Regions from separate parts of the Staphylococcus sp. HMSC068C09 genome, predicted to be linked through region 2. Evidence: predicted binding sites of a transcription regulator. Region 2 holds the regulator's gene; each other region holds the start of a gene.
What was found. Region 2 encodes LexA, which represses DNA repair genes until DNA is damaged. Its sites were predicted from a motif close to CGAACATATGTTCG; they were not measured.

Region 1: a site for LexA is predicted at 1,375-1,388, ahead of HMPREF2930_RS08725 (YolD-like family protein). Genes of this name have one in related genera too.
Region 3: a site for LexA is predicted at 1,201-1,214, ahead of addB (helicase-exonuclease AddAB subunit AddB). Genes of this name have one in related genera too.

What each region holds. Positions count from the first base shown of each region.
Region 1 covers NZ_KV813766.1:12,235-14,518, forward strand. Annotated here, with positions in the region: gene blaR1 (beta-lactam sensor/signal transducer BlaR1) at 1-146, opposite strand, end outside; gene blaZ (penicillin-hydrolyzing class A beta-lactamase BlaZ) at 253-1,098, shown strand; gene HMPREF2930_RS08725 (YolD-like family protein) at 1,412-1,822, shown strand; partial or broken gene HMPREF2930_RS08730 (hypothetical protein) at 1,865-2,284, opposite strand, start outside.
Region 2 covers NZ_KV813756.1:529,358-531,641, forward strand. Annotated here, with positions in the region: gene HMPREF2930_RS07300 (CAP domain-containing protein) at 1-480, shown strand, start outside; gene lexA (transcriptional repressor LexA) at 686-1,306, opposite strand; gene sosA (DNA damage-induced cell division inhibitor SosA) at 1,450-1,683, shown strand; gene HMPREF2930_RS07315 (DUF896 domain-containing protein) at 1,869-2,108, shown strand; gene tkt (transketolase) at 2,210-2,284, shown strand, end outside.
Region 3 covers NZ_KV813756.1:180,674-182,957, reverse strand. Annotated here, with positions in the region: gene addB (helicase-exonuclease AddAB subunit AddB) at 1-1,167, opposite strand, end outside; gene lepB (signal peptidase I) at 1,296-1,862, opposite strand; gene lepB (signal peptidase I) at 1,877-2,284, opposite strand, start outside.

The sequences.
Region 1 (2,284 bases), on a different contig from region 2:
GGAATTAATCCTGCAAGAAGAGTTAGATACCAAACTTTATAATTTAACATATAATTAAAATAGCGTTTTAATATGTACCTAAAAAATAATAACAATAGAAATATAAAACAAAAGCTTACTATGCTCATTATTAATAACTTAGCCATTTCAACACCTTCTTTCAAATATTTATAATAAACTATTGACGCGAATATTACAATTGTAATATTATTGATTTATAGAAATTACAACTGTAATATTGGAGGGTATATTTTGAAAAAGTTAATACTTTTAATTGCAATTGCTTTAGTTTTAAGTGCATGTAATTCAACCAGTTCACATGCTAAAGAGTTAAATAATTTAGAAAAGAAATATAATGCTAATATTGGTGTCTATGCATTAGATACTAAAAGTGGTAAGGAAGTAAAATTTAATGCCGATAAGAGATTTGCCTATGCTTCAACTTCAAAAGCGATAAATAGTGCTATTTTGTTAGAACAAGTACCTTATAATAAGTTAAATAAAAAAGTACATATTAACAAAGATGATATAGTTGCTTATTCTCCTATTTTAGAAAAATATGTAGGAAAAGATATCACTTTAAAAGAACTTATTGAGGCTTCAATGAAGTATAGTGATAATACAGCAAACAATAAAATTATAAACGAAATCGGTGGAATCAAAAAAATTAAAAAACGTTTAAAAAAATTGGGAGATAAAGTAACAAATCCAGTTAGATATGAAATAGAATTAAATTACTATTCACCAAAGAGCAAAAAAGATACTTCAACGCCTGCTGCTTTCGGCAAGACTTTAAATAAACTTATCGCAAATGGAAAATTAAGCAAAAAAAATAAAAATTTCTTACTTGATTTAATGTTAAATAATAAAAACGGAGACACTTTAATTAAAGATGGTGTTCCAAAAGACTATAAGGTTGCTGATAAAAGTGGTCAAGCAATAACATATGCTTCTAGAAATGATGTAGCTTTTGTTTATCCTAAGAACCAATCTGAACCTATTATTTTAGTCATTTTTACGAATAAAGACAATAAAAGTGATAAACCTAATGATAAATTGATAAGTGAAACCGCCAAGAATGTAATAAACAAATTTTAATAGTCTAAATGTACTACAAAAACTGATATAATTCTATCTTTCATAAAACTTCATAATATCGAAGAACATATATATTATTTATAATTATATATGTTCTATTTTTTTATGTTCACATTTTTTAAAAGAGAAAATACTATTAACATACCAAACATCATAATTCCAGTTACTATAATTATAAATGCTCGATAATCTTACTCAACTTTTCCATATAGAAAATAACTTATTTTAAATTAATTAATTAATCACATTAAAAAATTATATAATCCTTGCCAAAAAAGAACATACGTTCTACAATGATGATGAGGTGGTAAACATGATTCCAAATCCTAATGCGCCAGATGAATATAAATATGAAACTGATTATAGAAAAATACCAAGAAAATATTTAAACCCTAAAATCCCTCAAGGGCGTGGAAAAATCAAATGGCAAGCTTTTGCGACTCTCCCGCAACAGTTTGAAATTTTAGAACAAATTATAAAGGATCAAAATAAAATAGAAAAACCATTGCTAACACATGATTCATTAGATAATTTAGATCAGATTTTTCAAATAAAAATTCAAAATGATGAGTTATGTACAATCTCATATTGGGAAGACGGTAACATTTCAAAATATACAGGAAAAATTTTAAAAAAGGATGAAATTAGTAATACATTTTCCTTTTCTGATACTAACAATAATATATATAATTTAAATAATGCTAACGTTTGTAGTATCACTTAACACTATTTAAACTTTTAAAAAGTTTAAATAGTGTTCTTATAATTACCTTTTTCGAAATACTTCTAGCAAAATCATTATAAGTATCATACTGATATTAAATATATTATTTTTATCACTGAAAAAAATTTCTACTACTTGGAAAATTGATAAAAGACTTATTATTAACAAAAGTTTATTTAATTTTTCGCTTCTTTCTTCTTCCTTATATGACTGCTCCAATTCAATTAGTGATAATTCTTCTTTGTTTAATTCTTCAATATATTGTGGAGATTTAAAATCATTATTATTCTTTAGATACAAATATAAATATAAACTAGGTAAAAGCTCTGTTCTATAAATAATTGCAATAGATCTCTTGAAATTTAGTATCCATTGTCTAAAATATAGGGCTTCTTTTTTTCCATTTAAATTATATTGTTGATACCCATACAATTGTAATTCATTTAACATAGTTTCTAAGAA
Region 2 (2,284 bases):
AAACATAATAAAAATAACTTAACAGGGTTGTTGCAAGTGAGTGAATCGATGGAAAACCGATTACAAAAGCAATATGGTGCACCTTCTACAACGCTAGAAAAAAGCTTTGAATATCAAAACTTTGATTTAGTTAATGCAGAAAGAAAACAACACGGATTAAATACATTGGATTACTCTAAAAAAATATCTAATACTGCAAGAAAACATAGTGAAGATATGGTTAAAAATAATTATTTTGAGCATACTGATTTAAATGGTCATTCACCTTTCGATAGAATGAAACGTGATGGTATACAATTTAATGTTGCTGCTGAAAATTTAGCTTATGGTCAACAAAGTAGTATTTATGCTCACGAAGGACTTATGAATTCTCTAGGACATCGGGAAAATATTTTAAATACACACGTTAATACATTAGGTGTAGGTGTAGATTTTAATAATAAGCGACAACCATTTTGGACAGAAAACTATGCTGGATAATGTTTGATTTATAATATATAGGGGTATGTTCTTTTTGCAAGGAAGTTGATATTATGCCTACAAAGAAAAATAAGAAAAAAGATATACTTGATAAAGTTAAAGAGATTTTAAATAAAAAATAAAACTAGAAGTGCTTAGGCACTTCTAGTTTTTTGTATATTAAACATATATATAAGAGATTTTAACGTAACAAACAAGAGATAAACTACAATTCTCTATAAAGACCAATAACTTTACCGATAACTGTTACATTATCTAAGTAAATAGGACTCATAGCACTATTTTCTGGTTGTAAACGATATCGATTTTTTTCTTTAAAAAAACGTTTTACAGTAGCTTCATCATCTTCAGTCATTGCTACGATAATATCTCCATTTTCAGCAATAGTTTGGCTTCTTACAATTACTTTATCTCCGTCTAAAATACCCGCTTCAATCATACTTTCACCGATAACATTTAAAATAAACACATCACTATTGTGTGTGGATGTTAAATGTTCTGGTAATGGAAAGTATTCTTCTATATTCTCTACTGCTGTAATTGGAACTCCAGCTGTAACTTTACCGATAACAGGAACATAGATAGTTTCTTCTCTAGTCATATCATTATTTTGATCACTCACGATTTCAATTGCTCTAGGTTTAGTAGGATCTCTTCTAATATATCCTTTTTCTTCTAATCTAGATAAATGACCATGCACAGTTGAACTTGAAGCAAGACCAACAGCTTCACCAATCTCTCTTACACTTGGTGGATAACCTTTTATTTGAACAACATGTTTAATATAATCATAAATCTCACTTTGTCTTTTAGTTAACTCTCTCATATATAGGCACTCCCTAAGTTTATTTTAATATAGTATAGCATTTTTTGATTTTTTAAACAAACATTTGTTCGTAATACTATTGACTAGGAACACTCGTTCTGTTAAAGTATTTATACAAACAAATGTTCTAGGAGTGAAAATAAATGCTTAGTAATTATACTAGTAATATCATTAAAAATATAATTGTTCTAGTAGTATCTTGCATCGTTTTTCTGGTGTTTTTTACTAACTTATATCAGAACGCTCATACGGAACACATGTACGAAATTACCGATCATACGATCCCTAAAAAAGCGATTTTAAACGATGATTATAAGAACGATATACCCGATAATACAGAACAAACAGACTATAAAGTGTTCGCCTTAGTTAAATAAATATTTAAGAGATATAGATAAAAAGTTATTACTTCTAAGAAATGGGAATATGAAGTATTATATAAAAATACTTCATTTATTTTAGAAAGAGTTTATGATGCTTAGATTTTTTATCTATGTCTCTTTTTGTTATATTAATTAAGTATTTTATATGTATTAAAGAAAAGAATAGAAAGTGTGATGACATGTCAAATAATAATTTAAATATAGATAGAATTAATGAATTAGCAAAAAAGAAAAAAGAGCAAGGTTTAACAGAAGCTGAAGCAAAAGAGCAATCTAAGTTGCGTAAACAATATTTAGATTCTTTTAGAGAAGGATTTAAACAACAAATTGAAAGTACCAAAGTCATTGATCCAGAAGGTAACGATGTAACGCCGGAAAAACTTAAAAAAATTCAAGAAAGTAAAAAGAATGATCAATAGTTAATAACATTTTAATCATTAACATTATAATCTTATCATTTACTATATTTTTAAGTTATAATATAAAAAAGATGATTAATTCTAGAAGGGAAGTATGTAAGATGTTTAATGAAAAAGACCAATTAGCTATTGATACTATACGTGCATTAAGTATTGATGCAATTGAAGAAGCAAAT
Region 3 (2,284 bases), 350 kb from region 2:
TGGACTAAGCCCCATATTACTTTGGATAACTTCTAATAAAGAACGTATCATTTCCATTATAGGATGATGTGTCATCGATTTTTTAGTATCAATATTATAAGGAATATCGTATTGTGGCAAAATAGATTCAAATAGATAGGCATATGTTTCATCTCTATATAAAATTGCAATATCTTGATATCTAAAGTGTTTATCACGTGTATCTTTAATAATACGTCGTGCTATTTCATTAACTTCTTCTCTCATATTCGATGACTCAAGTAAATCAATATAACCATGTGATTGAGTTGGATTAACTTGAAGTGCGTCAAATTGTTGTTCTAATTGTAATAAATCTTTATTTTTGAAACGATATGGTGTTGTAAAATAATGTTCATTTAAAGGTATATGTAATTCATTTGCAATTTCTTTTAAGTGAATAAGTACGTCAGAAGGTTTTCTAAACATACTAAAGTGATCTTCATTACCATCTGTAGTTAATAATATAGTAACTTGTTTAGCATTTTGTACTAATGCTTTAATAATTTGATATTCAAGTGTTGAAAAGTTATAAAATCCATCTATATAAATATCAGCATGCTTAATCCACTCAGATTTGTGCATTATTTCAATAAAATAATTAAGACTGTCTTCAGCGGTAATAAATTCTCCATTTAATCGTTCTTCAAAATAATGATAAATAAGCGAAATATCTTCTAGTTTATGTCGGGTTCTTGTTTGTAATTCATTATCTTCTAAAAATGAATCAAGTTGATGAGGTGTTACAGAATATTTCTTAAAATCTTGGATTTGTTCACTTAATTTTTCACTAAAACCATAATAATCTGCTTGAGATTGATATAATTTCATTTCTGATTTGTGTTGTTGAACGATATTGAATATCATCATTTCAATAGCTGCTTTAGTTAAACGTGTTTCAGTTAATCCTCCGAGTTCTTGAAAGATTCTATAGCTCAAACGTTCAAAATGTAAAACTTCCGTTCTTAAACTCCCGTTTAACTCTCGATCATTTACGAAAGATTGCTCCAATTGAAACGTACTTTGGGTAGGTGCAATCAAAATGATAGGATCTCCAAGAGGATTTTCTTTCATTTGTTGTTTAATATTTTTAATCATATGATACGATTTACCGGTACCAGCTCTTCCAAGATATGTATTTAATTCCATTATCTACACACTCCTTTAAACTCATTTTACCACGGAACATACGTTCTTAAAAAGTAAAGTAGATAAAATAAAAGTAGAATGTGAATTCACCTGAATTGACATTCTACTTTCATTTTTAAATTGATATCCTACTTATCTGGATTAAAATTAAATTTAAAATCATTTAGTGGCCAAAATCTAAATGATACTTTACCGACGATTTGTTGTTTATCTATTAATCCAAACGCTCTACTATCTTTACTAACTTCACGATTATCTCCTAATACTAAGTATTTATTTTTAGGAATAACGTTAGACTTAGGATGAGCATTAAGAAGATCCTTAGTTTCAAAAGATCCTGTAATGTACTCTCCTTGTTTATGTTTTTCATTATAGTCTAAGTAAGGCTCATTTACTTTTTTTCCATTAACATATAGCTGATCTTTTTTATATGTCACACTATCTCCTGGTACGCCTATCACTCTTTTAACATAGTCATCAGATTTATTAGCATGGAAAACAATAACATTTCCTTTTTTTATGTTTCCTACCTTATAACCTAAAATGTTAACCATTACATGTTGTCCATCTTTTAATGTTGGATCCATAGAGTCGCCTTTTATTGTATAGGATTTGGCAACAAAAGTGACTACAAGCCATACGAGCAATAAGCCTACAGCTATCGCAACAATCCATTCTGTTATTTCTTTTTTCAAATATAACACCTCATCTATTTATTAAACTCATAGTTGAATGATCTAAAAGGATAATACCTTAGACATACATTTCCTATAACATCACTTTTTTTAATTAATCCATATTTTCTCGAATCAGTTAATGTATTACTATTATCATTCAACACTAAAAATGAGTCAGGTGGAATAATATCCCCATCAGTATTTTCTAAATCTCGTAATGCGAAATCATTAATATCTCTATTTTTAGCATAATATTTATTCACTTGTCTATCATCTTTATATAATTTACCATGCCTTATTTCTACCGATTCGCCTGCTTTCCCAATAATACGGCTAAAATGAATTTGATCATGATGGCGATACATAATAATATCGCCTTCATTTAATAAATTAAATGTCACTTTCAATTTATTAATCATTATATAATCATTTTTATTTAG